DNA from 4 places in the Dyella caseinilytica genome. Region 4 is predicted to be linked to each of the others. Evidence: riboswitches for the same ligand, from Rfam matches in the RefSeq annotation. Region 4 holds a riboswitch; each other region holds the start of a gene.

Region 1 (7,873 bases), 480 kb from region 4:
GCGCATGGTGATTTTCATGTCCGCGATGCTTTTGTACTTCTTGTCCAGCCGGGCGATGACTTTTTCCAGCGAATCGGGCCGTTCGCCCGGTCCCTTGCCGAGTGGCTTGAGATCGACGAACAGTGTGGAGGCGTTGCCGACTGCACCGTTGTTGTTGTTCCCGCCAAGGATGGTCGTCACGTCGGTGACGGCGGGGTCGGCCTGCATGATGGCGGCAATGGCTTCCGTACGTTGAGCCATCAAGGCGGGTGAAATGTTCGCTTCGGCTTCCAGTTGGGCGATCAGCATGCCGGTGTCTTCTTTAGGCATGATCGCGCCGCCAGCGGTCTTGGCGACCACCACCGCCAACAGCACGGTAAGGATCAACAGGATCAGCGGCTGCCAGCGCATGATGCGCCGGTGATGCATGGCCCAGTCCAGACCGCGTTCGTAGATGCGCAGGATGCTGCGGTCGAAGCGTTCCGCGGCGGCTTCGAGCCTGCCTGGCTTGTGCTCTTTCGAATTCTCCGGCAACAGATAGCGACCGCACAAGGCTGGTGTCAGCGTGAGCGATACCAGTGCGGAAATGACGATCGTCGCGATCAGCGTGACCGAGAATTCGCGCATCAACATCACTAGCGTGTTGTTGCCGAACACCATCGGTGCGAACACGGCAATCAGCGACACGGTGATTGAAATCACGGTGAAGCCGATCTCGCGCACGCCCAGCAGCGCCGATTCCAGCGGATTCATGCCGTGTTCCATATGGCGCACGATGTTCTCGATCACCACGATGGCATCGTCGACCACGAAGCCGATGCACAGCACCAGCGCCACCAGCGAGAGAATGTTCAGCGTAAAGCCCAGCGTAAACATCACCACGAACGCACCGGCGAGCGACAAGGGCACGCTCAGCATGGCAATCAGCGTGGGGCGTACGCGACGCAGGAACACCAGCATCACAAGGGCTACCATCAAGATACTGAGCAGCAGCGCCAATTCCACTTCGTGCAGTGCGGACTTGGTGGAGACTGTCAGGTCGAAGATCGGCGTGATCTGCACATCTGCAGGCACCAGATTGCGCAGCGCTGGCAACCGGTTGCGGATTTCCTGCACCACCTCCACCGAGTTCGCTTCGGGTCGCTTGCTGATCTGCATCGACACCGCGCGCTGGCCGTTGAACCACGCGGCCTGGTATTTGTCCTGCTCGCCGCTGGTAATGGTGGCGACATCCGACAGGTACACCGGCACGCCCTTCTGATTGGCGACTACCAACCTGGCGAAGTCTTGCGGGGTATGCAGCGCATCGTTGGCGGTGACGGTCATCTGGGTGATGCCGTCCGTGATGATGCCCTGCGGTGAGGTGACATTCGCCGCGCGCAGCGTGTTGGCGATGTCGTTGGCGGTCAGTCCCTTGGCGGTGAGTGCGGCAGGATTGAAATTCACCCGCACCGCATGCGGCGTGCCGCCAAACACCTGCACCTGCGCCACGCCGGGAATCTGCGCGACGGCCGGCATCAGCAGCGTATCCGTCAGGTCGTAGAGCTTGTCCGGCGGCATACCGGTCGAGGTCAGCGAAATCAGCAGGATCGGAATCGATGCCGTGTCGAACTTGAAATATTGCGGCGGCTGGATGCTGGCCGGCAGGTCCGCCTGTGCCGCGTTGATGGCGGCCTCCACATCGCGCGCGGCCTTGTCGGCACTGCGGCCGAAATCAAACAGGATCTGGATCTGCGTACCGCCGGCGTTGCTGTCGGAGGTCATCTGCTGGATGCCAGGAATGCGGCCCAGCTGGCGTTCCAGCGGCGCCACCACCGTGGCGGCCATGGTTTGTGCATCGGCGCCCGGGTATTGGGCGATCACCACCACGCCGGGAAAATCCAGCGACGGCAAGGCCGCCACGCCCAGCAGCAGATAGGCGCAGAAGCCCGCAATCGTCAGTCCGATCGCCAGCAGCGAGGTGCCGATCGGCCGGCGGATGATGGGTTCGAAGACGTTCACGGCCTTGCCCGTGCCATGTCAGACGAGCGCAGACACACCGCGCGGGAGGCGGCGCATGGAAGAGAAGACGCATTCATAGGCACCTTATGCCCCGGGATCCTATCCCATTGAATGTGCCTGAAGTCCGGCCGTGCCGGAAGACATGGGAGTCATGTCTCCCTTTCCTTCGCGAACATTCCTATATTTCCGCCCCTGGGATGGCCGAGCCGGGGCCCGGCATTCCCAGGGAGCGTTCGGCATCAATGGATGGAGGGGCTGTAACGCAGCGTGAGATACCAGGTCCGGCCCAGCTGGTTGTAGTAATACGCCGTCTCGTAGTTGTGATCGAACACGTTCGCCAGCTTCGCTTCCACCTGCCAGCTCGGTGCGAAGTTGTAGCTGACGCGCAGATCCGTGGTGGCGTATCCGCCCATGCGGTATTGGTTGGCGGTGTCGTCGTAGCGCTTGCCGGAGGCGAAGAAGGTGGCGCCCACGCCGAACTTGCCGAAACTGCGATCGACATCCACGCGGCCGGTCTCTTTGGCGCGGCGTGGCAGAAGATTGCCGTTGTAGGGGCTTTCGGTGTTCTTGGGCTGCATCAGCGTCAGGTAGCTTTGCACGCGCCAGTCATCCACGTTGAAGCCGAATTGGCCTTCGATGCCGCGGATCACCGCCCGGCTGATGTTCATCGGGATGAACTCGGTATTGAACGCGATCAGATCGGTGATGCGTGTCTGATAGGCATTCACGCCCCAGTTCCAGTTGCTCAGCTGCTGGTTCAGGCCGATTTCCGCGCTGCGCGAGGTTTCCGGCTTCAGGTCCGGGTTGGCCGTGGGTACGCCACCGAAGGCGGGGAAGTACAGGTCATCGAAGGTCGGCGCATGGAAGGCCGTGCCATAGCTCACCGACAGCACCGGGCCCTGATCGAAGTGATAACCCCATGCCGCCGCGCCAGTGTTGTGGTCGCCGAACTGATCATTGTTATCGTGGCGCACCGACAACTGCACTTCGTTCTGCCCGAACGTGCCCTGGTACTGCGCAAAGGTGCCAGTGTCGCCGCGTGTGGTTTCTTGGAACGCGGTGTCGCTGTAGATATGTTCCTGCTGGTAATCCACGCCGACCGTCAGCAGCTGGTTGCTGGCCAGCGTGATGTCGTTCTGCCACGACGCCTGGTTGCGGCGGGAATCGAAGTAGCCCGTCGGCATGCGCGGGTAGTACTCGCCGAAGTAGGTGCCTTCGTAATAGGTGGCATCGTCATCGCGGCTTTGGCCGGCGGTCAGGGTGACTTTCCAGATATCCAAAGGTGTGAAGCTCAGGTGCGCGCCCGCGACGTACTGTTCCTCGATGGCATCGTTGCCACCGTAGGGGCTGCCGGCGTACTCCACGTTGCTCTTGCTGCGCATCCAGTCGAAAGACAGCTCGGTGCCATCATCCCAGCGATAACCGAAGTTGGCGAAGCCGTTCCAGTTGCGATACGCGTCGTTGCGCGGATCATCCACGTCGCACGCCACGCCCAATTCCGCCGCTCCCATGCGGCAGGCCGGAATGCCGCCGGTATACGTGCCGCCCAGGCTGGCGTTGTACCAGAGGTGCGAATCGCCGCCGGACACGCCGGCCTGGCCGTTCACGTAGCCATGACTGCCGCCGCTCACGCTCACAGAAGGCGAGACGCCGCCATTGGGCTGGCCGTGACGCAGGAAAATCTGCAGCACACCGCCGATCGCATCGGAGCCGTACAGGCTGGAACGTGGGCCGCGCACCAGCTCGATGCGCTCGATGGCGTCGACCGGAATCTGTTCGAGGGCTGCCAGGCCCAGGCTCACCGAGCCGATACGCACGCCATCGATCAGTACTACCACGTGGGTGGGATTGGTGCCGCGCAGATAGAGCGAGGTCGATTCGCCGATACCGCCCGTTTGCGAAATGGAAACGCCGGGCAGGCCGGTCAGCAGATCGGCGACCGAGGTCGGCTGCAGGCGATCGATATCCTCGCGCGTGATCACCGTGACCGAGGACAGCGCGTCATTGGCGCTGATCGCTGTGCGCGTCGCGGTGACGATCACCGGCGACAGCGTGCTGTTCGGGTCCGTGGCGGTCTGGGCATGGCCGGCCTGTGCGACCAAACCAGACAGAAGTGCGGCTGCTAGCGCAGTCTTTTTCAACATGTAAGTTCCCCTGCCGCACGTCCCCGCGCGGCGTGAATAAATAAGCCGGCGAACTTGGGGAGTCGGGAACGGAATGGCGGGCAGGCGACAGCCGTCGCGGGGCACGCGCTCCGAACCCTCGCCCACCGCGAGTTGCCAGAACCTAAGAGCCTCTCTACGGTCTCTGCATAGCCCGCGTTGTCGTTGAATAGCTGCCAGGCGGCAGTGCTCGGCGCAGCGCCTGACTCACTGTCAGGTCAAGCCGTGCGCTGCCGCCTGGCAGCTATTCAACGACAACCCTCCGGGCTGGATCTGTTTGCCCACATAACGGCGTCATCACTCGGTTGTGTATCGACATACACGCCCTCGTTCTTCCTTGTTCTGCGTGCAAACAGATCCCAGCGCGGGCCATGCAGAGGCCGTAGATAGGCTCTGTCTCGGGCCGGTCTCCGGACTCGCGAGTGGCATGCAGTTGTGCACGCCATCGAACGATGCCTTCCCATGCCATGCACAGTGGCGCTTTATCGTTCGCGAAAGGCTCGCTTACCGTTGCGGGGGCAGTGCCGGCCTTGCTGAGTGAACAGCGCACCGGCTTCCCGTTTCATCCCCTCGGACCTGAGGCCCAGGGGACACCCGAAACGGGCGAACTGTAGCCGGTGGGGGTGGGTGGGGGCAATTCGGCTCGGTTTTCGCCCAAGATTTACGTTCTTTCTAGGTCGCCGGTTCTCGCCTCACCGTCATCCCGGCGAAGGCCGGGATCCAGTATGAACACGCTGTGCGAAGCACTCGATACAAAAGGTTCTGAGTGCTTCGCACGACGTAATTGAACTGGATCCTGGCCTTCGCCGGGATGACGAGAAATGTAGATCGTCGAGGCGCCTAATCCGTCTGCAGTTCCGCCACGAAATCGTAGATATCCCCGCGATACCACGAGGTCGTGAACTCCACCACGCGCCCATCGTCGAGAAATCCCCGGCGTTCGATATGCAAACCCGCGCTGCCTGCCGTCACATGCAGCAAGCGGGCCTGCCGTGCACCGAGCAGAACGGCACGCAGCCGCTGCAAAGCGCGTACCGGGCGGCAGTCGTATTTCTCCAGCGCTTCGTACAGCGAGTCATGCACTTCGTGCGGATCGGGCAATATGCTGGCTGGCACCACGGTGCGTTCGATCGCCAGCGGCTCGTCCTCGGCGTAGCGCACGCGATGCAGGCGGGCGACCAGCACGCCGGGTGACAGGTTGAGCGCCATCGATTCTTCTGGGGTCACTTCGCCCACGCTGCGCTCGAAGAACTCCGAGCGCGGATGCAGGCCACGGGCACGCAGGTCCTCGGTAAAGCTGGTCAGGCGCGACATCGGCTTGATGATGCGCTCGGCCACGAAGGTGCCGGCACCGTGACGCTGGGTCAGCAGACCTTCCTCGACCAGGCCGGAAATGGCCTTGCGTACGGTCACCCGGGACAGCCCCAGGGCCTGTGACAGGTCCCGTTCGCTGGGCAGGGTCTGGCCCGGCTCGATATCCCGCTGCTGGATCACGTTGCGAATAGCCCGGCGCAGCCGCAGGTAGGCCAGCGGCTGGTGGGTGGTCGTTTCGCGGCTCAGGCGCCGGTATTCGTCAGCCAAGGCGTTTTGCATCATTCCCGCACAATACCAATGCCGAACCACTGGTACAACCAGAGGTTCAGCCAGACGCCAGCTGGCTTAGGAAAAAATTGCATACGATTGCAACGCACAAAAGACTGGTATTGCCTGGTATGTCATTGGTACGATCGAAACTCCCCGGCGGCTGCACCCCCGTGGCCACCAGCATTCATAGAGGTGAGTTGTGACTGCACCTGCTCAACCGGTCGAGCTGTTCGACCTGGTGATTTTCGGCGGCACTGGCGATCTGGCCGTGCGCAAATTGCTCCCTGCCCTGTTCCATCGCTTCGTTGACGGCCAGATCCAGGAAGGCAGCCGTGTCATCGGCGTGGCCCGCGAAGCGCTCGACGACGACGGCTACCGCAACCTGATCCGCTCCGCGCTCAATGGCGCCGCCCAATCCAACCCGGCGAAGCTCAACGCCTTCCTCAAGCTGGTGCATTACCGCCCGCTGGACGCGCGCAAGGACGAGGGCTGGGACGATTTTGCCAAGCTGATGGGCGAACACCCCGATCACGTGCGCGTGTTCTATCTGTCCACCTCGCCGGAACTGTTCGTCGACATCTGCCAGCGTCTTGGCCATTACGGCCTCAACCAGGGCCAGTCGCGCGTGGTGCTGGAAAAGCCGATCGGCCACGACCTGGCCAGCGCCAATCGCATCAACGATGACGTCGGCGCGGTATTTGCTGAATCGCAGACCTTCCGCATCGATCACTACCTCGGCAAGGAAACGGTGCAGAACCTGCTGGCGCTACGTTTCGGCAACGCGCTGTTCGAGCCGCTGTGGAACGCTGGCCATATCGATCACGTGCAGATCACCGTGGCCGAGACCCTCGGCGTCGGCCGCCGCGGTCCGTATTACGACCATGCCGGCGCACTGCGCGACATGGTGCAGAACCACATGCTGCAGCTGCTGTGCATGGTGGCGATGGAGCCGCCCGCTTCGCTGTCGCCGGATGCGGTACGCGATGAAAAGCTGAAAGTGCTGCATGCGCTCAAGCCGATCGACGAAAGCAACGCGTCGCAATTCACCGTGCGTGGCCAATATCGTGCTGGCGTCGCGGAAGGCCAGAGCGTGCCCGGTTATATCGAAGACCTGAATGCGGACAGCAAAACCAAGGTCGAGAAATCAAACACCGAAACGTTCGTCGCCCTGAAAGCCGAAATCGGCAACTGGCGCTGGGCTGGCGTGCCGTTCTATCTGCGTACCGGCAAGCGTCTCGCCGAGCGTGTGTCGGAAATCGTGGTGGCCTTCAAACCGGTGCCGCATTCCATTTTCACGGCCGCTGCAGGTCCGTTGGCGCAGAATCGACTGGTATTGCGATTGCAGCCGGATGAAGGCGTGAAGCTGTGGCTCACCATCAAGCATCCGGGGCCGGGCGGCTTGCGTTTGCGCCACGTGCCGCTGGATATGAGCTTCGTCGAAGCTTTCGGCGTGCAACAGCCTGATGCGTACGAGCGCCTGTTGCTCGATGTCGTGCGCGGCAATCCCACGCTGTTCATGCGCCGGGATGAAGTCGAGGCCGCATGGCGTTGGGCCGATCCGATCCTGGCGGCATGGGCGGGTGGCAACGAGCCGCCGCGTCCGTACACGGCCGGCACCTGGGGGCCGAGTGCAGCGGTCGCCTTGATTGAACGTGATGGGCGCACCTGGGACGAGGATTACGAATAGTGTCCGCCGAGCAACAACTCCACGCTTTCGATGAGGGTCAGTCGCTGGCCATGGCCTTGTCTGCGGATATTGCCGACAAGCTGCGTACCGCGATCGAAACCCGCGGCGAAGCGGTGATCGCGGTCTCCGGCGGCAGTACACCCAAGCGGCTGTTCGAAGCGCTTTCCAACGAAGCGCTGGACTGGTCGCGCGTCACCGTCACGCTGGTCGACGAACGCTGGGTGCCGGACACGGATGAGCGTTCCAATGCGCGTCTGGTGGAATCCCTGCTGTTGCAACACAAAGCGGCGGATGCCGAATTCATGCCGCTGTATGTGGAAGCAGCTACGCCGGAAGCGGGCATTGCCGAGGTGCGTGCACGCGTCGGTTCGATGACGCAGCCGTTCGACGTCGTGGTGCTAGGCATGGGGCCGGATGGCCACACCGCCTCGTTCTTCCCTGGCGGCGACCGGCTCGGCGA
Region 2 (7,873 bases), 1.2 Mb from region 4:
AATCCTTTTTAGTACGTGAAGCTTCATTTTCCACGGCGTCATTCCGGCGAAGGCCGGTATCCATGCTTCGTATTTGCCATAGATTCCGGCCTTCGCCGGAATGACGTCGCGGGCGAAATGAAGTTGCGCCGACTGAGTTAGCAAGGCGCACCCAAAATCTATACGCCTATCCTAACGATACTTAGGCCGCCCGCCGCGAGAAGATCAGGTGCAAACCAAACAGCATGAACACTGCACCGGCACAGCCATCGATCCAACGGCTGATACGCAGATAGCCGCGACGCATCACCGGCAGGGCAAAGCAACCGGCCACGAACGAAAACCACAGAAAGGTCTCCGCCACCACCAACGCCCACAAGCCCCAACGCGTGCCCGAACTCACGCCCGTCCCGACGAAGGCTGAAAAGATGCTGCCGAAATAAATCACCACCTTCGGATTGGCGAGGTTGGTGAACAAGCCATTGCGCATGGAGCGCCAGGCACCGACGAACACTTGCACGGGTTCGGGCACCTGGGTCTGCGAAGGCTTGGCCAACGCGCCACGCAGCATCTTCACCCCCATCCAGCACAGATAGAGGCCACCGGCAATCGCGATCATGTGTTCCAGCCAAATCACTTTATGCAGCAACAACTGCAAGCCGAGCAGCGCCAGCGCCGACCAGACCGCTACGCCAAGGGTGATTCCGGCCACGCCAGCCATCGCTTCGTGCCGCGAGCGGCTGACCGCGGTCTGCGATACGAAAAAGAAATCCGGGCCAGGAGTCATCAGGGCGATGATCTGGACGATCGCGATGGTGATGAACAGGCTCATGGTCGGGCTCCGGACAGACAGGCGTGCAGTGTAGCCGCGCCAGCGCTTTGGGAGCATCTTACGACGCACTGCGCCTTGCCCGCCGCCAGCCGCTTCCTCTACGCTGGCTAGGATTGCGGTCCAGGGATTGTCCCCGGCCAGACACGGGAAAAATCCATGCAGGGGACCAACCCATGAGCCTGAAGTTGCGACTCATCGCGATGAATTTCTTGCAGTACTTTGTCTGGGGCGCCTGGTTGATCACGATCGGCGCCTACTGGTTCCAGAATCGCCATTGGTCGGGCTCCGAGTTCGGCGCGATTTTCTCCACCATGGGCATCGCCTCGCTGTTCATGCCCTCGATCACAGGCGTGATTGCGGACAAGTGGATCCGCGCCGAGCGCCTCTACGGCACCCTGCACATCCTCGGTGCGGCCGTGCTGTGCATTGTGCCGATGATCGACAATCCCGAAACGCTGTTCTGGGTGATGTTGATCAACATGATGTGCTACATGCCGACCATCTCGCTGGCCATCACCGTGGCCTACAACGCACTCAAACAGGATGGCGTGGACGTGGTGCGTGTGTATCCGCCGATCCGCGTATGGGGCACGGTCGGTTTTATCGTTGCGATGTGGACGGTGAGCCTGCTGCATCTGGAAACGACCACCGGCCAGTTCTACGTGGCTGCCGTCGCTGCGCTGGTGCTTGGTCTTTACGCCTTCACCCTGCCGCCCTGCCCGCCGCGTTTGCGTGGCAAGGATCACCGCTCGTGGCTGGATGCGCTGGGCCTGACCTCGTTCGCCCTGTTCAAGCGCGGCAAGATGGCAATCTTCTTCATCTTCGCGATGCTGCTGGGCGCAGCGCTGCAGTTGACCAACGCCTATGGCGACACCTTCCTGCACGACTTCGCCCATGTCGATGCCTACAAGGGCCTGGTGGCGGTGCGTTATCCGGCCATCATCATGTCGATTTCGCAGGTGTCCGAAACGCTGTTCATCCTGGCGATTCCGTTCTTCCTGAAGCGCTTCGGCATCAAGACGGTGATGACGATCAGCATGCTGGCGTGGACCTTGCGCTTCGGCCTGTTTGCATACGGGGATCCCGGATCGGGCCTGTGGATGATCGTGCTGTCGTGCATCGTCTACGGCATGGCCTTCGACTTCTTCAATATCTCCGGCTCGCTGTTCGTGGAAGGCCAGAGTGATCCCGCCATCCGCGCCAGCGCCCAGGGTCTGTTCATGCTGATGACCAACGGCATCGGCGCCGTGCTCGGCAGCTCGCTCAGCGGCGTGATCATCGACAAGTACTTCACCCGCCCGGATCACTCGCTGGATTGGCACGGCATCTGGATCACCTTCGCCAGCTACTCGCTAGTGGTGGCGGTGCTGTTCCTGTTCCTGTTCCGACACAAGCACGAACCCGAGGCCCTGCAGGGCTTGCCCGCGCACTGACCCGCCTTCCGGCAGCCATCTGCATCCCGGGTTAAAATGGCTGGATGCAGATCGGACCCTACCGCATCGACCCGCCGGTGGTGCTAGCCCCTATGGCTGGCGTCACCGACAAACCATTCCGCTTGCTGTGCAAACAGCTGGGCGCAGGGCTTGCCGTGTCCGAAATGACTGCCTCCGATCCGCGCCTGTGGCAGACGCGCAAGTCACTCAAGCGCATGGATCACGAAGGCGAGCCTGAACCGGTGAGCGTGCAGATTGCCGGCTACGATCCGACGATGCTTGCGGAAGCCGCACGCTTCAACGTGGCCAATGGCGCGCAGATCATCGATATCAACATGGGATGCCCGGCCAAGAAGGTGTGCAACGTCTGGTCCGGCTCGGCGCTGTTGCAGGACGAGCCGCTGGTTGCACGTATCGTCAAGGCGGTGGTGGATGCGGTCGACGTACCGGTGACGTTGAAGATCCGTACCGGTTGGGATCGCCAGCACAAGAACGCTTTGACGATCGCGCGCATCGCCGAGGACAACGGCATTGCAGCACTCGCCGTGCATGGCCGCACGCGCGCAGACAAATACGAAGGCGAAGCGGAATACGACACCATCGCTGCGGTGAAAGCCTCGGTGCGGATTCCCGTGTTGGCCAACGGCGACATCGTCACGCCACAGCAAGCCAAGCGTGTTCTCGAACTCACTGGTGCCGATGCGGTGATGGTAGGGCGTGGCGCGCAGGGACGGCCGTGGATTTTTCGCGAGATATCGCACTACCTCGCAACGGGCGAATTGCTGCCAGAACCCTCACCGGCGGATGTTTCCGCGATCCTGCTCGGTCACCTCGAGCATCTCTATGCGTTCTACGGCGAGCTCGCCGGTGTGCGCATTGCCCGCAAGCATCTTGGCTGGTACGCAAAGGATCGGCCCGAAAACGCGTCGTTTCGTGATGTCGTCAATCGCGCCGATCATGCGCACGACCAGTTGCGCCTGACCCGCAGCTATTTCGAGACCCTGCAAAACGAGTGGTCGCTGGCTGCATAAACGGCGCAAACCCTTGCGCTGCGAATGCAGGCATCATCGATACCGTGCACTCCCTTACGTCATCGATGAATATCTTGTCTCGCCTCCATCACCGCCACGCGCTTTCGATCCGCATTGCGCTGATCACAGTTGCCCTGCTGCTTGGCGGTTGCCGCGCCACCCTTTTTGCCGGACTCAATGCCACCGACCACCAGGCGGGCATCACGGTGCCACCTAGCGTTGTGTTCGACGCGCAGCACCAACTCCAACTGGATATCTACCGACCACAGCATGCCGATCATGCGCCGATTGTGGTGTTCTTCTACGGTGGCAGTTGGACGCATGGCGAGCGTGCCTGGTATCGCTTTGTCGGCACGACACTCGCTGCGCACGGTGTCGTGACGGTGATTCCGGATTACCGCAAATATCCGCAGGTAAAAATGGATGGTTTTATGCAGGACGCCGCAAAAGCCGTTGCGTGGGTGCATCAGCATGCAACTGATATCGACGGAGCACCGAACGATATCTTTGTGATGGGACACTCTGCCGGCGGCCAGATCGGCGCCTTGCTGGTAACCGATCCCTCCTGGCTGGCGCCATACGGTTTACGTCCGACTGACATGGCCGGGTTTATCGGCTTGGCGGGCTGCTATGACTTCATGCCGATCCCGGCCAACGAAAAAGAGATGCTCGGCATGTTCGGCCACGATCAGGCATCGCAGGCGCGCGCCCAACCCGTGCGTTTCGTCAGTGGCCACGAGCCGCCGATGCTGCTGCTTCAGGGTGAAGCCGATCACGAGGTCGATCCGTCGAATGCCGTGTCGCTGACTCATGCATTACAGGCGAAGCATGACGACGTCACGCTGCGTCTGTATCCGGGTGTAAGCCACAATGCGCTAGTGTTCGCACTGTCGCGGCCGTTCCACAACGATGCCCCCACCCTGACGGATGTGCTGGCCTTCATCCGCAGCCATCGCCCATCCGGCGACGTCACAACCATGCCGTAAACGCCGCCTACACTCCTCGCCGGACAGGGACAGGAGTAAGGTGTGAAAGCCAAGACGCGTTCCACGCCCAGGTTCCCTTCCTGTCCGGCAGGCCCGGCATGAACAGCATTGCGACCGGCGATTTCCCGTATATCCACGGATTCTCCGCGGACGAGCAATCGCGGCTTATGCGCCAGGCGCGCATGTTCGAATCCACGTTGTTCAGCCACATCGACTACGGCGGTGCCACGCGTCTGCTGGAAGTGGGCTGCGGCGTGGGTGCACAGACTGAAATTCTGCTGCGCCGCTTTCCGGAGTTGCATGTCACCGGCGTCGACCGTTCGCCCACGCAGTTGGCCGCTGCCGAGCGCAATCTGGGCGCAACCGCCTGGTGCGAATCACGCTATACGCTTCGACAGGCCGACGCAACGGATCTGCCCTTTGCCGAACGCAGCTTCGACGCTGCTTATCTATGCTGGGTGCTAGAGCACATGCCCAGTCCCGCACGCGTGCTGAGTGAAGTTCGTCGCGTGCTCAGCCCCGGCGCCACGGTGTATGTCACCGAAGTACTGAACTCCTCCTTCTTCCTCGATCCCTACTCACCCAACCTGCTGCGCTACTGGATGGCCTTCAATGATCACCAGTACGACAGCGGTGGCGATCCGTTCGTCGGCGCCAAACTCGGCAACTTGCTGCTGGCCGGCGGCTATCGTGATGTGCAGACGGAAGTGAAGAATGTGCATCTGGACAACCGCCAACCGGGACGTCGCAAGCAGATGATCGAGTTCTGGCAGGAACTGCTGCTTTCCGCCGCCGATCAGTTGATCGCCGCCGGCAAGACCGATATCCCCACGGTGGAAGGCATGCGCAGCGAGTTGCAGGCGGTGCGTAACGACCCCAATGCGGTGTTCTTTTTTGCTTTTGTGCAGGCGCGGGCGACGGTGTACTAGACCGCCGTCGCGATCCTCCATCCGTCGTCCCGGCGGAGGCCGGGACCTAGCGACTTACGTGGGTGCTTGTTCAAAGCGAAAGACACTGGGTCCCGGTCTTCGCCGGGACGACGGGGTGGCGATATTCGCCCGATTGACCACAGCCATCCGTACGGCTATCGTTCGCTCGCTGAGGTCTTCATCTCTTCATCTTTATGAAGAGATGAAATTAAAAGGGAAGCCGGTTTGAATCCGGCGCTGCCCCGCAGCGGTGTGTGGAAACGACCTTCGCCATAGGCACTGGGTAAAGCCCCGGGAAGCGGCGAACAGTAGGCGGCGCGATGCCACGTCCACGAGCCCGAAGACCTGCCCCAGCCGAAGCCAGCCGTTCGCAACGGCGTGCTTCGTACGACCTGGGAACTCCGCGGGGAGACCCGGCGCAGCGCCGCTTTGCCGGTGCGGCGTCAGCCTGCCCGCGGTCCAACCAGTTCGCCCGCGGGGGCGAAGGTCGACGGTGCGCACTGGGCCTGGCTCACGGGCGCGCCTGCCTTCGTTCCTCTTTGCCATGACCGCAATGAGGAATACACATGACAAGCACCACCTATCTTGGCTTTCCACGTATCGGCCGTCGCCGCGAGCTGAAACGTGCGCTGGAAACCTACTGGCAAGACGGTAACGCCACGCCACTCCTGGACACAGCAAAGGCACTGAGGCGGCGACATTGGGAACTCGCCAGCGCGGCCGGCATACGCACCGTTGCCGTCAACGACTTCTCGCTCTACGACCACGTGCTCGACACGGCCGTGCTGTTCGATGCCGTGCCCGATCGCTATCGCACGTTGTTGCGTGAGAATCCACTGGCCGGTTACTTCGCGATGGCGCGCGGCAACCGCGAACTGCACGCGCTAGAGATGACCAAGTGGTTTGATACCAACTATCACTACATCGTGCCCGAACTTCGTGCTGGCCAACGCTTCCGGCTCAATGCCAACAAGCCGTTGGCCGAATGGCTGGAAGCGCGGGAATTGGGCATCGATGCGCGCCCTGTCCTACTCGGGCCGGTTTCGTTTCTGCTGCTGTCCAAAACGGTCGATGGCAGCGACACGCTCAACCTGCTCGACAGCTTGATCCCGGCATACATCGAACTGCTGGAACAGTTGGCCCAGGCAGGCGTAGCGTGGGTACAGCTGGACGAGCCTTGCCTGGTGCAGGACCTGGACGCCGCCACCAAGCACGCCTATGAGGCCGCTTACACCGCGCTGGCCATCGGAACGTCTCCCAAACGCCTACTTACCACTTATTTTGGCAGCCTCGGCGACAACCTGACGCTGGCAACCAGCCTGCCCGTGGATGGTTTGCACATCGACCTGGTACGCGCGCCGGAACAACTCGACAGCGTGTTGTCCGCCCTGCCAAAACAGCGCGTACTGAGCGCCGGCATCATCGATGGGCGCAACATCTGGCGCAGCGAACCGGCACGTGTGTTGCCACTGATTGAAAAAATCGCTGCCGCGCGCGGAACCGATGCGCTATGGCTCGCGCCATCCTGTTCGCTGCTGCACGTACCGATCGATGCATCACAGGAAACCGCGTTGCCAGCCGATCTGCGCAGCTGGCTCGCCTTCGCGCAGCAAAAGCTTGAAGAGATCCAACACTATGCCAAGGCCCTGGATGGCGACGCGACGGCCAAAGCTGCCTTGAACGAACAGTCCGCCCTGTTGACGGCGCGCAAGCGAGCGCATGGCGTTCAGCGTAACGAGGTTCGTGCACGTGCCAATACGCTGAGTCCTCAAGCCACGCAGCGACGCTCCAGCCTCGCGCATCGCCGTCGTGTGCAAGCCGAAGCGCTGGCCTTGCCGCCCTTGCCAACCACGACGATTGGATCGTTCCCGCAAACCGATATCCTCCGTCACGCGCGCGCCGATCACCGCGCCGAACGCATCGACAATCACACTTACGAAGCCGTGCTACGCGAAGAAATCGAGCGCGTCATCCGCTTCCAGGAACGCATCGGCCTCGACGTGCTGGTGCATGGCGAACCCGAACGCAACGACATGGTGGAATACTTCGGCGAACAGCTCGACGGCTTCGCCTTTACCCGTCACGGGTGGGTGCAGAGCTATGGCTCGCGCTGCGTGAAACCACCGATCATCTGGGGCGATGTCTCTCGACCGCAACCGATGACCGTAGCATGGTCGCGCTACGCGCAATCGCTGACCGACAAACCGGTCAAGGGCATGCTGACCGGACCAGTGACGGTGTTGCAGTGGTCGTTCGTACGCGATGACTTGTCGCGCGATCAGGTTTGCCTGCAACTGGCGCTCGCCTTGCGCGATGAAGTGCATGACCTGGAGAGCGCTGGTATCCGCGTGATCCAGATCGACGAACCCGCGCTGCGCGAAGGCTTGCCGATCCGGCACGCCGAACATGCACCTTATCTCGACTGGGCCGTGCGTTGTTTCCGCATCACCGCCGGTGGCACCAGCGATGGCACGCAGATTCACACACATATGTGCTACAGCGAATTCAACGACATCATCGAAGCCGTAGCCGCACTCGACGCGGATGTGATTTCGATCGAAAGCAGCCGTTCGCGCATGGAATTGCTGCAGGCTTTCGAGGATTTCCGCTATCCCGGCAGCATCGGCCCTGGTGTCTACGACATCCACTCACCGCGCGTACCGTCGCAACAGGAGATGGTCGA
Region 3 (7,873 bases), 1.4 Mb from region 4:
GTGTTGCTGAAATTGAACGCGGAGAAAAGATTGCCGCAAACCGCGCGACGCCACGCGCTGATGTTAGGTTCGGTCACGCCCGTCACAAGCTCAAGGAATTGCAGCACCGAGGTGTGGTCGAACACCTGTGAGCACACCTGGGGACCCGTAGTCGGTGAGGGCGACACGGTCCACGGCGAAATAATGATCATCGGCACGCGGTAACCGAGGCCGATCGGGGAAGCGCTGATAGTGTCGCCGCTTTCGTTGACGGTGGAGATTTCTCCCGTCGTGCTGACGGTGGAATAGCCGGACACCACGACGTTGTCCGCGGTGCTGGTGGCAGGGACGGGCGGTGGCATGTGATCGAAGAAGCCGCCGTTTTCGTCGTAATTGAGAATAAAGACGGTGCTGGCGTACACGGTGGGATTGGAGGCCAGTGCCGCGAGCAGTTGCGCGGTGAGGTTTTCACCATCCGGCGGCTGATAGTCCGGATGCTCGGACAAGGTGCTCGGCGCGACGATCCACGACACAGTCGGCAACGTGTTGTTGGTGACGTCGTTCTGGAACGCGGTAACGATGCTCGAAACCGTCGCCATGCCGTTGGTATACAGCGGCGAGGTGGTTGACGCGTTCATGAAGTTGGCGAACCACTCCAACGGGTTGTCGTCGAAGTTGTCGCTCTCCTGATACACCTTCCAGCTGACGCCCGCATCTTGCAGACGTTCGGCGTAAGTGGTCCATGTCAGACCTGCGCTCGGCTGCGTATCATCGAGCTGCACCGGTGTGTAATTCACCGAAAGGCCATTGCTGCCGGTAAACAGCATGAGGCGATTGGGGTTGGTATCGGTGAGCGTGGAGCAATAGTAGTTGTCGCAGATGGTGAAGTTTTCGGCCAATGCGTAGTAGAACGGAAGGTCGCTGCTGTTGTAGAAACCCATCCCCATACCCGCCGTGCGCGACGTGTTCCAGGCGTTGAATTTCATTTGGTTGTTGATCGCCAGGTCGTCGGTATAGCCAAATGCCGACGCATTGACGCAGGTGGAGCTGGTCGTTGCCATGGGCATATGGAACGGCAGCATGTATTCGGTAGTCGGGCTGGACGTGCTGGTGGGCTGATACCACACGTTATTACCGGTCGTTGTACTGCTGGGCAGCGGATGCGGCACTGGGTCGTTGAAACCGCGCACGCCAGCCAAGCTGCCGAAGTAATGGTCGAATGAGCGATTCTCTTGCATGAAAATCACGACGTGCCGCACGTCGCTGATAGTGCCGCCCGATGTGACCGTCGATGCCGCCATGGCCTGACGGATGGTCGGTGGCAGCATCGACAGTGCCGTCAGTCCACCCGCCGCGCCTGCCGTCATCTTCAGGAATCGGCGACGCTTGATATCGTCAATCTCGCTCATACACGCTCCCCACACAATTGCCGGCCCACGCCAGCCCTGCATAGCTCAGCGCAAGGCTGTTGCAGTGCATTGCCAATAGAGGGTCAGGAGCTAGACACGAAGTGGATGGGTGTCTGGTCTTGTTGGTTGTTGTCGACAAGTGGGGGACGGGTTCACGTTGTCGTCACGACATCAGGTGGGATCCGTTCGTGACTTCTTGATGGCGAAAGGGGACGTGGCAAAAAAATCCCGGCCTGAGCCGGGATGTGCAAGGCATCGCAACATCTGCATGGAGGCGATGCAAAGATGTGCTGTGTTGGATTTCAGCGGAAACTGATCGCCGTACGGCCAGCCCAGTTGACGAAGTCGTCGTAGGCAACCCGCTGCCGTTGACCGCCGACGCCGGCAGGCCAGGGATCGCGCACCAGCAAGGTGAAGTTGTTGGTGTCGTCATAGCCATACACCACGTAATAGTGGATGGCAGAACCGATGATGACGATATTCCCGCTGTCGATATCAGCGCGAAAATTGCCAGGCGTGTAGTTGTTTTGCAGGCGGCCGTTGATGGCTGCGTGATTGACGGCACCGTAGCTATTGCGAATCAGCTGAACCTGCTCGCTATTGAGATTGGCTCCGCCGTTTTCCTGTTCGCCGCTGAGCAGGTCGTCGAAAACGGCATCGTTCCATTGGGCGAACGTCGGCGGCGCCTGGGCGGCAACCAATTGCATCAGGCTGGCGCGTGCAATGGCGTACTGGCTGGGGGCGCCCAGTCCGTAATAGTTGCGTGCCATCAGTTCTGCGGCGGCGAAGCACCAAGCCGGCGTTTCCTGAGCAATCAGGGCGGGAGGATTGGTAACAGTCTTGGGCATGGGCGTGTCTCCGTTAAGGGTGTACACGCAAGGACGCCTCGCTGCGGCAGATGTGAACGCCAAAAAAAATCCCGGCCGGAGCCGGGATGTTTCGATGCATGGCATCGCAGAGGTTGGCAGTGGGTCGAATCACCAGTGATAGATCACTTTGGTGTAATAGTAGCGCCCATTGAAGCCGTCGGGTGAAAATTCTGAATACGGAATGGTGCCGTTGTTGTTATTGGCGGCGATCACCTTGTCCGGATAACTGTTGGTGGCATTGTCCACACCGAGCGTGAAGGTCCAGTTGTCGAGGTTGTAGCTGCCAGCCACATCGAGCACCCATTGCGGGCTGAAGATCTGATTGAGCAGATACGATTCGTTGCTGTACGCGGTGAAACTGCCATAACGGGTCAGGTTGCCGTTGAAGACCCAGTGACCGATCTTGTAGTTCTCGTTGAAGATCAGCTTGCTGCGCGGCGTGGAATTGGCGAGCAGGCCACGGATATCGCGGTAGCTCACGCGCTCCAGCTCCAACCCTAGCGCCTGCAATTGTGGCGGATTGGGTGCCACGCCGGTGACCTGGGTGCGGTTGTAGTTGTAGCTGAGCGTGCTGTCGAGCACGCCGGCGTTGCCGAAGTCAGACCGGTAACTGGCCACCAGATCGCCACCCTGGGTCTTGGTATCCACCGCGTTGGTGAAGTACTGCGCCGAGCTGTAGGCCACGTTGCTGATGCCGTTGGCGGCGAGGTAATCCACCACCACCGGATCGTTCAAGCCGCTCAGCGTGCTGGAGAGCACGATGCGGTTGTAGATCTGGATCTGGTAGATATCGAAGGTCAGCGTCAGCGGGTCGATCGGATTGAAGACGGCGCCGATGGTGTAGTTATGCGATTTCTCTGGCTTCAACGCCTGTGCGCCAAGCAACTGTGCCACCGGATTGCTGACCGGCAGCAGGCCGGTCTGATAGATGCCCGGCGTAACACCCGGTCCGGCGCTGCTGGGTGTGAGGTAGAGCGAACCGATCTGCGAATAGTCTTCCTGCGCCAGCGACGGCGCGCGGAAGCCGGTCGATGCGCTGGCGCGCAGCGCGAAGCGGTCGGTAAAGTCGTAACGCGCGGCCAGAGCGCCCGAGACCGTGTTGCCGAAGTCGTTGTAGTCCTCGTGGCGCACGGAGATCGACGTACCGAGCTTGTCCGTGAGGTTGGTTTCCAGGCTCACGTACTGCGCGACATCGCTGCGACTCCATGAACCCGTATTTACCGGGCTGTAGCCGCTGAAGCCCTGCGCGCCACCGCTTACGCCCGAGGTGCCCACGTAATACGAATCCGGATCGCCTGCGCTGATGCTGTAGGTATCGCGCTGGTACTCCGCACCGAACGCCAGCGTCACTGGATTGGGCAGCCAGCTGGGCGAGAAATCTTTGGCGATGTCGACGTCCGCCACCTGTTGCGCCGCCGAGACAATGCCGTCGAAGAAGCTGCTCGGCGTATAGCCGAAGTCGTGCAGGTAGGCGTAGTTGGCGCTGTGGATGGTGTCGAGTGATACACGGTTGCCGCCGTAGTTGGCGCTCACATCCCAGCGCCAGCCGCTTTCCGTTGTACCGCGCACGCCGGCGACCAGCGCCTGGTCGGTGCTGTGGGCCTGCAGCAGCGGCTGATAGCCTTCGGGATAGATCGCGCTCAGCAGCGAATTGACCGACGACGGGTAGCCATACGGATTGCGATACAGCTCATCGGAAATCGCATCGCGCTCGTGATAGCTGCCGAAGGCATAAAACTGCACGTTCTTGGTGATGTCGTATTGCGAGTTGAGGAACAGGTTGTGCTGGCTGACGGAGGGATCGCCGAACACCTGCTTTTCACCCAATTGCGGGTAACGCACGTCGACACCGCCGTGGTTGGTTGGGTCTTGGTGTCCGTCATCCAGACTGATGCGCAACCAGCCTTTGTCGCCACTGAGCGGAATGCCAAAGTTGGCCGAGCCTTGCCATTGATTGCCGCCGCCACGCTGATAACGACCACCATCCAGCTCGACCGAACCGCCGTCGGCACCATGTTTGAGGATGATATTGATCACGCCAGCGATCGCATCGGAACCGTATTGTGCGGACGCGCCGTCGCGCAGCACTTCGATATGGTCGATCGCGGAAAGCGGGATGGTGTTCAGATCCACCGGCGCCGAGCCGCGGCCGATGGTGCCGTCGGTATTGATCAGCGCGCTGGAATGCCAGCGCTTGCCATCCACCAGAACGAGCACTTCATCCGGCGAAAGGCCGCGCAACTGCACGGGGCGCTGCGAATCCGTGGTGTCAGTGGCGGCCGGGCGCGGGAAATTCAACGACGGAATCAGGCGGGCGAGCGCAGTAGACAGTTCACTGGTACCGGTGCTCTGCAATGCTGAGGCAGGCACTACGTCAATCGGCGAGAGCGAGCTGCTGTCAGTGCGGTTCTGCGCGCGCGTACCGGTCACGATCACCGCTTGCAGATTCTTGGTATTCGAGGAGGAGGGAGGAGTCTGCGTAGCATCCTGCGCCGCCGCCGTCGTGGCGAGCGCTAACAGCAGAGCAGTAGTGAGCGATGTCTTGGTATAGGTAACGAGACGAGCCTTGCCTTTCTTCATTAGCGAATTTCCCCTAAGCACATGATTGCTGCATAGCAACAATTTCAGGTTAGTGACAATTGGATTCCGGGGCAACCGATGATTAGGCGTCTAAAAGTCCAAATGGGAATATCCATATTGAACATGCATTTACCTGCATGTTTACGATGGGCTGCGGGCTGCCCACGGCCGATCTAACGGCAAAGCGCAAGTTCGTTCGCTCAACCTCCCCGGCGCGAGCATGCGTGCTCGTCATGTGTAGGTGGTGTGTAGGAGGGGCCGCATTCGGGCTAGGCGCATGGGGAGGCAGGCACTAAGATGCCCCCGCCTAGGTGACTGCCGGCGTGGTGTCGGTGGTTGAAACGGGAATCCGGTGACAACGTGCCCACTGCACGGACATACCGGAGCTGCCCCCGCAACGGTAGGCGAGCAACGCGATCCCCACGTCGCCACTGTGCCGGGTGCACGGGAAGGCGGGGATCGGAAGGACCCTTCTTCCTTCGCTCGCAAGCCCGGAGACCGGCCCAGGCGATCACCGGACGGCGGAGGGCCAGGACGGGAACCGCTGCGCCATCAGCCGGTGCCGTTTCCTTCCGCTATCCGACCGGCCCATGGGCCGCTGCGTGAAGGAGCATTATCGTTATGAAGCCTTTGTCCCGATCGATGTCCATCGGTCTGTTTCTGCTGCTGACCTTGCTGATGGTCACCACGCGCTTCAAGCATTTCGGCGATGCCCTGCATCTGCCCGATGCGTCCATGGCGGTGTTCTTTCTGGGCGGCTTGTACTTGCGCAGGCACCTTGCCTTCGTGTGCTTCGTGCTGCTGGCCGTATTGCTGGACTACGTTTCGATCCACTACGCCGGCATCAGCGATTTCTGTGTAACCGCCGCCTACGCCTTTCTGCCGCTGGCTTATGCCGCACTCTGGTACGGCGGTCGCCTGTATGCCGGGGAACTTGGCAGTAATCTGCGTTCGTTGCTCGGCGCGTTGGTGGTCGCGCTGGCGTGTGCAGCGCTGTCCTTTGCCATCTCCAACGGTTCCTTCTACTGGCTAGGTGGCCGTTACGCGCAGCCCCACATGGCCGAATACCTCCAGCGCCTCTGGCAATGGGGTCCTTTGTTCGTGCGCACCACGTTGAGCTACGTCGCCGTAGCCTTGCTGATTCATCTTGGCTTGTCGCGGCTTGCCAATAACCAGAACGTTACGCGAGTACAAGCATGAGCGACCAGCCAACAAAAGATGCGATGACGCCGGAAGAACGGCATCGCGAGCGCATGCAGCGCAAGAAGGAGCTGGTCGATCGCAAGATCGCTCGCGCCACCATCGATCGTGGTGTGTTGGTGGTGAACACCGGTAATGGCAAGGGCAAGAGCTCATCCGGATTCGGCATGCTTGCACGCTCGCTGGGGCATGGCTTCAAGTGTGGCGTGGTGCAGTTCATCAAGGGCACGTTCTCAACCGGCGAAGAAGCCTTCTTTCGCCGCCTCGCCGGTGATCAGCTGGATTACTACGTGATGGGTGAAGGCTTTACCTGGGAAACGCAGGACAAGGCGCGCGATATCGCTGCAGCGCAGGCCGCATGGAAGATCGCTGCTGGCATGCTGGCCGATCCCGCCTATGACTTTGTACTGCTCGATGAACTCAATATCGCGCTGGTGAAGCAATACGTGCAGTTGGAACAGGTGCTGGAAGCGGTCGCTGCGCGTCCGCCGCGGCAGCATGTGGTGATTACCGGGCGTGGCGCGCCGAATGGACTGATTGCGGTGGCCGATACGGTGACCGAGATGCGGGTGGTCAAGCATGCGTTCGAAGCAGGCATCAAGGCGCAGAAGGGTGTGGAGTTGTGAGGAGAGTTGTTCTGCCTCAAAGCCATCATTCCCACTTTCGCGGGAATGACGGTTTTGCGTATAAGGGGCCTTTACTATGAGCGTGTCGTTAACGCACGACTGCCCAGCGCTATTGATCTCGGCCCCCGCGTCCGGCCAAGGCAAAACCTCAGTCACCGCCGCGCTCGCACGCTGGCATACGCAACAGGGTCGCCGCGTGCGCGTGTTCAAGACCGGACCGGATTTCCTCGATCCGATGGTGCTTGCTCGCGCCGCAGGGTCACCGGTCTACCAGCTCGATCTATGGATGTGCGGCGAGTCCGATGTGCGCCTGCGCCTGCACAAGGCCGCCGCATCGGCAGACTTGATCCTGGTGGAAGGCGTGATGGGGTTGTTCGACGGCGATCCATCAAGCGCAGATCTCGCGCAGCAACTCGGTTTGCCGGTGATGGCGGTGATTGACGGTTCCGCCATGGCTCAGACATTTGGCGCGTTGGCTTGTGGATTAGCTGCCTATCGCGAAGGATTATCTTTCTACGGCGTGGCTGCCAATCGTATTGGTAGTGCTTATCACGCGCAGTTGTTGAAGGAGAGCGTGCCATCATCGATGCATTGGCTCGGTGCGTTGCCGCGCGACGCATCGCTGGCGCTGCCGGAACGGCATCTAGGCCTGGTGGCAGCGGCAGAGCTGGCGGATATCGATCAGCGGCTCGACGTGCTGGCCGATGCTTGGGCGTTGCACGCCAGTACCGTGCTTCCACCACCGGTCGCTTTCGAAGCGTCTGCAACGTCGCCTGTTCCCGCTCTGTTGCAAGGTCAGCGTATTGCCGTTGCGCGCGATGCGGCGTTCTGTTTTCTCTATCAAGCCAATCTCGACCTGCTGGCTCAGGCAGGCGCATCGCTCCATTTCTTTTCACCACTCGCGGGCGATGCGTTGCCGGAATGCGATGCAATCTGGCTGCCAGGTGGCTATCCAGAGCTTCATCTGGAGACGCTGTCAAAACAGCAAAATCTGCATACGGCCTTGCGTGCACATCGCGATGCGGGCAAGCCGATCCTCGCCGAATGCGGAGGTCTGCTGTTTGCATTGGAGTCCCTGGCAGACCGCGACGGCCACGAAGCGCCGATGGCCGGACTGTTGCCAGGACGCGCCGCCGTGCAGCCGCGCCTGGCCGCGTTGGGTCTGCAAGGTGTCGACCTGCCCGAAGGGACTTTGCGCGGTCACACCTTC
Region 4 (7,873 bases):
GCACCGCCATGAAACTGCCATGCTGACTGTCGTTGCCCTTGCGCTGCTCGCCGGCTCGCCGCCTGCCACCACAGGCGATACCTTCACCCAACGCGTTCAGCAGGCCAAGATGCTGGAGGGCAGCGCCACCGGTCCGGCTTACCAGAAGCAATTCTGGGACAAGATCAAGGAGCCGATGACCGAGGCGTTGCGCGGCTGCATCACCAGCAATGCGCCCGCTGACAAATCACCCTTCACCCTGGTTGCGGATATTTCGCCGGACGGACGCGCGCTCAATGTGGAAGTGCAGGCACCCACGCCCGTCGCCCGCTGCCTGGCCGGTGAGTTTTCGGTCTGGACCTTTCCAGCACCGCCGAAAGTGCCAGGTTCGGTCAACTACCCGGTCGAGATCGACGTAAGCATGTAGACACGCATGCATGACAAGGGTCCCGATGCGGAGCGTGGAGTCAGCTCCTTCTCCCCTCCGGGGAGAAGGCTGGGATGAGGGGCCAATCTTGCGAAGTGGATGCAGTGCGTCTGCGCCGAACAACGGGAATGGCATGATAAACGTGTCGCTCATGGCAAGCCCGGCCCCTCACCCCAGCCCTCTCCCCTAAGGGGAGAGGGAGCAGATCACCGGTAAATGAAAAGTTTCACCGGGCAACAGTGGATGCGCCGGGACGAGTGACCGAGGTAAATACGGATGACGAACACCGCAACACCACGCTCACGACGTGACAGCTTCAAGGCCATCATCCGTGTCGTCAGCGGTAATTTTCTCGAAATGTACGACTTCATGGTCTATGGCTATTACGCCCCGGCCATCGCCAGAGCGTACTTTCCCAGCCATAACGCCTACGCTTCGCTACTGCTTACCTTGCTGGCTTTTGCAGCCGGCTTCGTGATGCGACCTGTCGGCGCCATCGTGCTCGGCGCGTATATCGACCATCATGGACGCCGGCGCGGATTGATCCTCACGCTTTGTCTGATGGCGGTGGGCACGCTGCTGGTTGCCGCGGTCCCCAGTTACGCCACCATCGGCGTGCTCGCTCCGTTGCTTGTGGTAGCCGGACGCCTGCTGCAAGGTTTTTCCGCGGGCGTGGAACTCGGTGGCGTGTCGGTCTATCTGTCCGAAATCGCCACGGCTGGGCATCGCGGTTTCTATTGCGCGTGGCAATCGGCCAGCCAGCAGGTGGCCGTCGTATTCGCGGCCCTGCTTGGCCTGCTGCTGCAATACTGGCTGCCGCCGCAAGCCATCACCGACTGGGGCTGGCGCGTGCCGTTCCTGATTGGGTGCCTGATCGTGCCCTTCCTGTTCGTGATCCGCCGATCGCTGGAGGAAACGGAATCCTTTCTCGCACGACGTAAGCCCGACATCGGTGAAATCTATCGATCCATGCTCGCCAATGGACCGGTCGTGCTGGTCGGTGTTGCGATGGTGCTGATGACGACGGTGTCGTTCTACCTGATCACGGCCTACACGCCGACCTTTGGCGTCGAAGTGCTGAAGCTGTCGCAGTTCGATGTGTTCGTGGTGACGCTGTGTGTCGGCATTTCCAACTTTGTATGGTTGCCGTTGATGGGCTCGCTTTCGGATCGCATTGGCCGCCGTCCGCTACTGCTCGCCTGCACCGTGCTGGCCTTGCTAAGCGCCTATCCGGTGTTGCGTTGGCTGGTCGCCTCACCGGATTTCGGCACGCTGCTGAGCGCGGAACTGTGGCTGTCTTTCATCTATGCCAGCTACAACGGCGCGATGGTGGTGACGCTGACCGAAATCATGCCGGCGGATGTACGCACGACCGGCTTTTCGCTGGCTTACAGCCTGGCCACCACGGTCGGTGGTTCCAGCCTGGCGATATCGCAGTGGCTGATTCATGTCACGGGCAACAAAGCGGCGCCAGGCTTGTGGATGTCGTTTGCGGCGCTGTGCGGGCTCGTCGCTACGCTGATCGCTTTCCGGGATCCGCGCAGCCGGATGCAGCACCTTTCCTGATCTGGGCCCAACGCTGCGCCAACCGTGCGCTACCCTAGGGCTCGCCTTCTCCCGCTCGGAGCCAGCGATGCGCGCACCCACCGGATCGGTCGTCGGGCTTTGCTCCGCCTCCGCCACCATGTCGGCCATGGGCATGGCCTTTCTCGGCTACTGGGGCGTCCACGAACCGGTGCCATGGCGCTGGGCCGACATCCTGGTGGTATGCCTGGCCTTCCTCAGCTTCGGCGCCCTGGGTTCGACGATCTGGCTGATCACCACCCCGATACCTGAAGACGGTCACGAACGGATCGTGCCGGCCCGCCGGACCTTCGCCGCGGGCATGGTGCTGATGTGGCTGGCGATCGTGATTGCGGTCGTTCCGTAACCCGACCCATACCTGAAAATCACGAATTTCCCGCAGGCCGCATCCCGCTTGGTCCTTCGTGGCTTATCCACTGCTTATCCACAAATTATTGGGTTGACCGATCCGGTCGACCCCGATATGTTGTGTCCCGTCGGTCGCCTCTCTCGGATTATTTCGAGGTTGGCTAAAGGGAATCCGGTGTGAATCCGGGACTGCCCCGCAGCGGTAAGTGGAAACGAAAGCCCATCGTGCACTGGCCCAGGGGGTGCCGGGAAGCAGGGCAAGTAGGCGGGCCGCAAGGCCCATGTCCGCGAGTCCGAAGACCTGCCGACACGGCGTGACCGGAGTGTCATGCCGAACGTGACGGCCTCCGCGGGGAGGCGGGTCGCATGACGCGGATGTCCTTAACCGTGTAATGCGATCTACCGCGGCAACCGCCACATCAGCCCTGCGCGCGGGAGCAGGCGGTTGAAATCTGGAGCCTGTCCTGATCGAACCGGACCCGAGAAGTCTGGTCACGGCAGGTTCCGCAGCCCGGAGCGCCCGACATGCAACCTATCGATACCGAATCGCGCGAGCGTACTGACGCCCGCGCAGAGTCGTCCGCCTTTTCCGCCGATGTCGACACGTCGGCCACTGCCAACACTGTCACGATGTCCGCTACTGCTGAAGCTCCCTTTGCCCTGACTCCTCCCCACAACCCCGGCCAGATGCGCGTTACCAAGCGCAACGGCGGCCAGGAAATCGTGGACGTTAACAAGATCGTGCGCGCGGTCACGCGCAGCGCCGAAGGCCTGCATGCGGTCGATCCGCTGCGCGTGGCGCTGAAAACCATCGGTGGCCTGTATGACGGCGCCAGCACGCAGGAGCTGGATCAGCTCTCCATCCGCACGTCCGCGGCGCTCACCGCGGAGGAGCCGGAATACGGCCAGCTCGCCGCGCGCCTGCTCGGCGCCTTCATCGAGAAGGAAGTGAGCGGGCAGGAAATCCAGAGCTTCTCGCAATCCATCGCACGCGGCGCCGAGCTGGGCATCGTCAACACGCGCCTTCGCGATTTCGTCTCTGCCAACTCGCGCAAACTCAACGATGCTATCGATGGACTCGCCACGCGCCGCTTCGAATATTTCGGCCTGCGCACCGTGTACGACCGCTACCTGCTGCGCCATCCGCAGCTGCGCAAAGTGATCGAAACACCGCAGTACTTCTTCATGCGCATCGCCTGCGCACTGGGCGGCAATGAGATTGCCGAAACGCTGGAGCTGTATCGCCTGCTTTCCTCGCTGGAATACATCGCCAGCTCGCCGACGCTGTTCAATGCAGGCACTGCACACGAGCAGTTGAGTTCGTGCTTCCTGCTGGACTCGCCGCAAGATTCGCTGGAATCGATCTACGAGAAATACGGCGACGTCGCCAAACTCAGCAAGTTCGCCGGCGGTATCGGCCTGGCCTATACGCGCGTGCGTTCGCGCGGCTCGCTGATCAAGGGCACCAACGGCCACTCCAACGGCCTGGTCCCGTGGCTGAAGACACTCGACGCCTCCGTCGCCGCGGTGAACCAGGGTGGCAAGCGTAAAGGCGCGGCCTGCGTGTACTTGGAACCGTGGCACGCGGACATCGAGGAATTCCTCGAACTGCGCGACAACACCGGCGACGAAGCACGCCGCACGCACAACCTGAACCTGGCCAACTGGATTCCCGACGAATTCATGCGCCGCGTCGAACACGACGGCAACTGGTCGCTGTTCGATCCCAAGGTCGTGCCGCACTTCGTCGACAGCTGGGGCGAAACGTTCGAGCGCGCCTACCATAAAGCCGAGGCCGAGGGTCTGGCCGTGAAAACGGTGAAGGCGCGCGAACTGTATGCACGCATGCTGCGCACGCTGGCGCAGACCGGCAACGGCTGGATCACCTTCAAGGATCGCAGCAACGCCACCAGCAACCAGACCGCCAAGGCCGAGAACGTCATCCACCTCTCGAACCTGTGCACTGAGATCCTGGAAGTCACCAACGCCGGTGAAACGGCCGTGTGCAACCTGGGTTCGATCAACCTGGCACGCCACGTGGTGGACGGTGCGTTCGACTTCGCCAAGCTCGCTTCGACGGTGCGTACTGCCGTGCGCCAGCTCGACCGCGTGATCGATCTCAACTTCTATCCGATCGACACCGCAGCCACCGCCAACCGCAAATGGCGTCCGGTCGGCCTAGGCGTGATGGGCATGCAGGACGTGTTCTTCAAGCTGCGCCTGCCATTCGACTCAGCCGAAGCGCTGGAATTGTCCACGCGCATCGCCGAAGAGATCTACTTCAACGCACTGTCGCAGTCGAATGCGCTGGCCGAACAGCACGGCGCACATCCTGGTTTTGCCGAAAGCCGCGCTGCAAATGGCGAACTGCAATTTGACTACTGGTCGAATGCCAAAACCAACGACACCGCACGCTGGGACGCATTGCGCGAAGCCATCAAGACCAAGGGCCTGCGCAACTCGCTGCTGATCGCCATCGCACCGACCGCCACCATCGCTTCGATTGCCGGCTGCTACGAATGCATCGAGCCGCAAGTCAGCAATCTGTTCAAGCGCGAAACCCTCTCAGGCGACTTCCTGGTGGTGAACCGCTACCTGGTGGACGAACTGAAGACGCTGGGTCTGTGGACGTCGGAAATCCGTGACGCGATCAAGCTGGCGGAAGGCTCGATCCAGGGCATCACCGCCATTCCGGAACGTTTGCGCGCGATCTATCGCACCGTGTGGGAGCTGCCGCAGAAAGCGCTGATCGATCTGGCTGCCGCACGCGGCGCATACATCGACCAGAGCCAGTCACTGAACCTGTTCATGGAAAATCCGAACATCGGTCAGTTGAGCTCGATGTACATGTATGCGTGGAAGTCCGGCGTGAAGACCACGTATTACCTGCGCTCGCGTCCGGCGACGAAGATTGCCAAGACGACGGTGACCGCGGCGGCTGTAGCCGCGCCCGTTGCCGATGCGCAGGAAGCGGCCACTGCTGCCGTGTTCTGCTCATTGGAGAATCCGGAATATTGCGAGGCCTGCCAGTGACCACAACCCGTCGCCCCGGCGCAGGCCGGGGCCCAGCGACTTTGAAGTACAAGATAGTCAAAGACACTGGGTCCCGGCCTTCGCCGGGACGACGGATGGTAGTTAGAGGAGAGTTGGAAAGAGATCACGCCAGTAAGGATTAGCGTTTTCTATCAAACGCAACTTCCAGCCCCGATGCCATCGCTTCAACAATTTTTCTCGTCTGATTGCCGACTCCATCGTGTCATGCAGCTCATACCAGACAAGGCAATGCGCGCCATGACATCTGGTAAATCCGTGAATTAAACCATTCCGATGTTGCCAGACCCGTTGAACAAGATCGGACGTAACCCCTACATACAATGTTCCATTTCGCTTGCTTGCAAGCATATATACGCAGGGTTGTCGTGAACGCATGCTACTGATCAGGGAAAATACCAAGCCCGATCATCGCCGCCTGAAGCGAGACAGCAAATCGCTCCGCGCCCTCCATACCCGTCGTCCCGGCGAAGGCCGGGACCCAGCGACTCCCTACACGCTATAAATCGAGGACCTCATGTCCGACACATCAAAAGCTCACCACATCCTCGAGCCCGGCTTCGAACTCACCTTGCGCCCGATGCGCTATCCCGAGTTCTACGAGATGTACCGCAACGCCATCAAGAACACCTGGACGGTGGAAGAGGTCGATTTCTCGCTGGACGTCACCGACCTGAAGTCGAAGATGACCGATGCGGATCGCCACTTGATTCACCGCCTGGTCGCATTCTTCGCCACCGGTGACACCATCGTGGCGAACAACCTGGTGCTGAATCTGTATCAGCACATCAACGCGCCCGAAGCGCGCATGTATCTGTCGCGCCAGCTGTACGAGGAAGCGCTGCATGTGCAGTTCTATCTCACGCTGCTGGACACCTACATTCCCGATCCGAACGAGCGCAACAAAGCCTTCGCCGCAATTGAGAGCATTCCCTCGATCAAGCAGAAGGGTGCGTTCTGCTTCAAGTGGATCGACTCCATCCAGGATGTGCAGCGACTGGAAACGCGCGAACAGCGCCGGCAGTTCCTGCTCAACCTGATCTGCTTTGCGGCTTGCATCGAAGGCTTGTTCTTCTTTGCTGCGTTCGCCTACGTGTACTTCCTTCGTTCTCGCGGCCTGCTGCATGGCTTGGCATCCGGCACTAACTGGGTGTTCCGCGATGAGTCGGGTCACATGGCGTTTGCGTTCGAAGTGGTACGCAAGGTGCGCGCGCAAGAGCCGGATCTGTTCGACGAAGACATGCGCATACAGGTTGAAGCCATGCTGGAAGAAGCCATCGCCTGCGAAACGCAGTTTGCCGAAGACGTGCTTTCCGGCGGTGTTGCTGGCCTGTCGGTGAAGGACATGCGCCAGTATCTGGAATACTGCGCGGACCAGCGCCTGACCCAGCTTGATCTGCCGAAGAAGTACGGCGCGAAGAACCCCTTCGACTTCATGGATCTGCAGGACGTGCAGGAAGTGACCAACTTCTTCGAAAGACGTGTCTCGGCGTACCAGGTCGGCGTACAGGGCGAGGTTGCGTTCGACATGACGTTCTGACGATCATTGCTCGCATGGATTCGCCGCATATTGTTCTTACCGACACACCGGAAACCAGCGAACTGGCGGCGATCCGCCGCGGGCTTGACGCGTTCAACCTCGCGGCGAGCGGCATCGACGATCAGCGTCCGATCGCCTTGCTGGTCAAGGATCCCGCCACGCAAGAAGTGCTTGGCGGACTGAACGGGCGTACATCGCGCGGCGTGCTGTTTGTCGATGTATTTTTCCTGCCCGAGTCCATGCGTGGCCACGGTCTGGGTAGCAAGCTGTTGCAGATGGCGGAAGAAGAAGGCCGCCGTCGCGGTTGCCGCATCGGCCTGCTGCACACCAACGATTTCCAGGCGCCGGCGTTTTACACGAAACACGGCTGGCGCGAGTACGGCAACTTTCCCAGCGATCCACCGGGAAGCCGTCGTATCTTCTTCACCAAAGATCTCACTGCTTCATCAAGCGAATCGTCATCAGCATGAGCATGCCCCACATCGTTGTCACGGATGCGCCGGAAGTTACCGACATCGCTGTGATCTCCGACGGCCTCGATCAATTCAACGTCGACATCAGCGGCATCGCAGATCGGCGTCCGCTGGCCGTGCTGGTAAAAGATCCTGAAACGCGCAAGACATTGGGTGGCGTCACCGGCCGCACCTCTTTGGGCCTGCTGTTTCTCGACGTTTTCTTCCTTCCTGAAGCCATGCGCGGATCGGGCATCGGCAGCCAGGTCTTGCAGATGGCGGAAGCGGAGGGACGCCGGCGCGGTTGCCGTGCAGCGGTGCTTTACACCATCAGTTTCCAGGCGCCGGAGTTCTACAAGAAACACGGCTGGCGCGAATTCGGCGCCATTCCCTGTGATCCACCAGGCACCAGCCGAATTTTTCTTACCAAGGATCTGCTGCCGTCAGCGTAGGCGTCCCGCACCGTGGCACGTCAACGTGCGGGTTCCACCC

Evidence for each region. Region 4 has a riboswitch for cobalamin ahead of ISN74_RS18125 (ribonucleoside-diphosphate reductase subunit alpha). Riboswitches for the same ligand answer to the same signal wherever they lie in the genome.
Region 1: linked by a shared signal. The riboswitch ahead of ISN74_RS20180 (TonB-dependent receptor domain-containing protein) and the one ahead of ISN74_RS18125 (ribonucleoside-diphosphate reductase subunit alpha) in region 4 are both predicted to bind cobalamin.
Region 2: linked by a shared signal. The riboswitch ahead of metE (5-methyltetrahydropteroyltriglutamate--homocysteine S-methyltransferase) and the one ahead of ISN74_RS18125 (ribonucleoside-diphosphate reductase subunit alpha) in region 4 are both predicted to bind cobalamin.
Region 3: linked by a shared signal. The riboswitch ahead of ISN74_RS02885 (hypothetical protein) and the one ahead of ISN74_RS18125 (ribonucleoside-diphosphate reductase subunit alpha) in region 4 are both predicted to bind cobalamin.

What each region holds. Positions count from the first base shown of each region.
Region 1 is NZ_CP064030.1:4,609,076-4,616,948, reverse strand. Features, by position in the region: gene ISN74_RS20185 (efflux RND transporter permease subunit) at 1-1,980, opposite strand, end outside; gene ISN74_RS20180 (TonB-dependent receptor domain-containing protein) at 2,220-4,124, opposite strand; cobalamin riboswitch at 4,527-4,755, opposite strand; gene ISN74_RS20175 (GntR family transcriptional regulator) at 4,983-5,735, opposite strand; gene zwf (glucose-6-phosphate dehydrogenase) at 5,926-7,413, shown strand; gene pgl (6-phosphogluconolactonase) at 7,413-7,873, shown strand, end outside.
Region 2 is NZ_CP064030.1:538,483-546,355, reverse strand. Features, by position in the region: gene rhtC (threonine export protein RhtC) at 182-811, opposite strand; gene ISN74_RS02320 (nucleoside permease) at 985-2,244, shown strand; gene dusB (tRNA dihydrouridine synthase DusB) at 2,289-3,275, shown strand; gene ISN74_RS02310 (alpha/beta hydrolase) at 3,350-4,261, shown strand; gene ISN74_RS02305 (class I SAM-dependent methyltransferase) at 4,360-5,190, shown strand; cobalamin riboswitch at 5,346-5,557, shown strand; gene metE (5-methyltetrahydropteroyltriglutamate--homocysteine S-methyltransferase) at 5,757-7,873, shown strand, end outside.
Region 3 is NZ_CP064030.1:707,407-715,279, forward strand. Features, by position in the region: gene ISN74_RS02870 (phosphocholine-specific phospholipase C) at 1-1,388, opposite strand, end outside; gene ISN74_RS02875 (cysteine peptidase family C39 domain-containing protein) at 1,691-2,236, opposite strand; gene ISN74_RS02880 (TonB-dependent receptor plug domain-containing protein) at 2,366-4,837, opposite strand; cobalamin riboswitch at 5,130-5,358, shown strand; gene ISN74_RS02885 (hypothetical protein) at 5,459-6,037, shown strand; gene cobO (cob(I)yrinic acid a,c-diamide adenosyltransferase) at 6,061-6,663, shown strand; gene ISN74_RS02895 (cobyrinic acid a,c-diamide synthase CobB) at 6,740-7,873, shown strand, end outside.
Region 4 is NZ_CP064030.1:4,125,466-4,133,338, forward strand. Features, by position in the region: gene ISN74_RS18110 (peptidase C13) at 20-406, shown strand; gene tcuC (MFS transporter) at 683-1,972, shown strand; gene ISN74_RS18120 (hypothetical protein) at 2,040-2,336, shown strand; cobalamin riboswitch at 2,451-2,661, shown strand; gene ISN74_RS18125 (ribonucleoside-diphosphate reductase subunit alpha) at 2,969-5,371, shown strand; gene ISN74_RS18130 (GIY-YIG nuclease family protein) at 5,474-5,767, opposite strand; gene ISN74_RS18135 (ribonucleotide-diphosphate reductase subunit beta) at 5,907-6,929, shown strand; gene ISN74_RS18140 (GNAT family N-acetyltransferase) at 6,944-7,399, shown strand; gene ISN74_RS18145 (GNAT family N-acetyltransferase) at 7,402-7,833, shown strand; gene ISN74_RS18150 (hypothetical protein) at 7,854-7,873, opposite strand, start outside.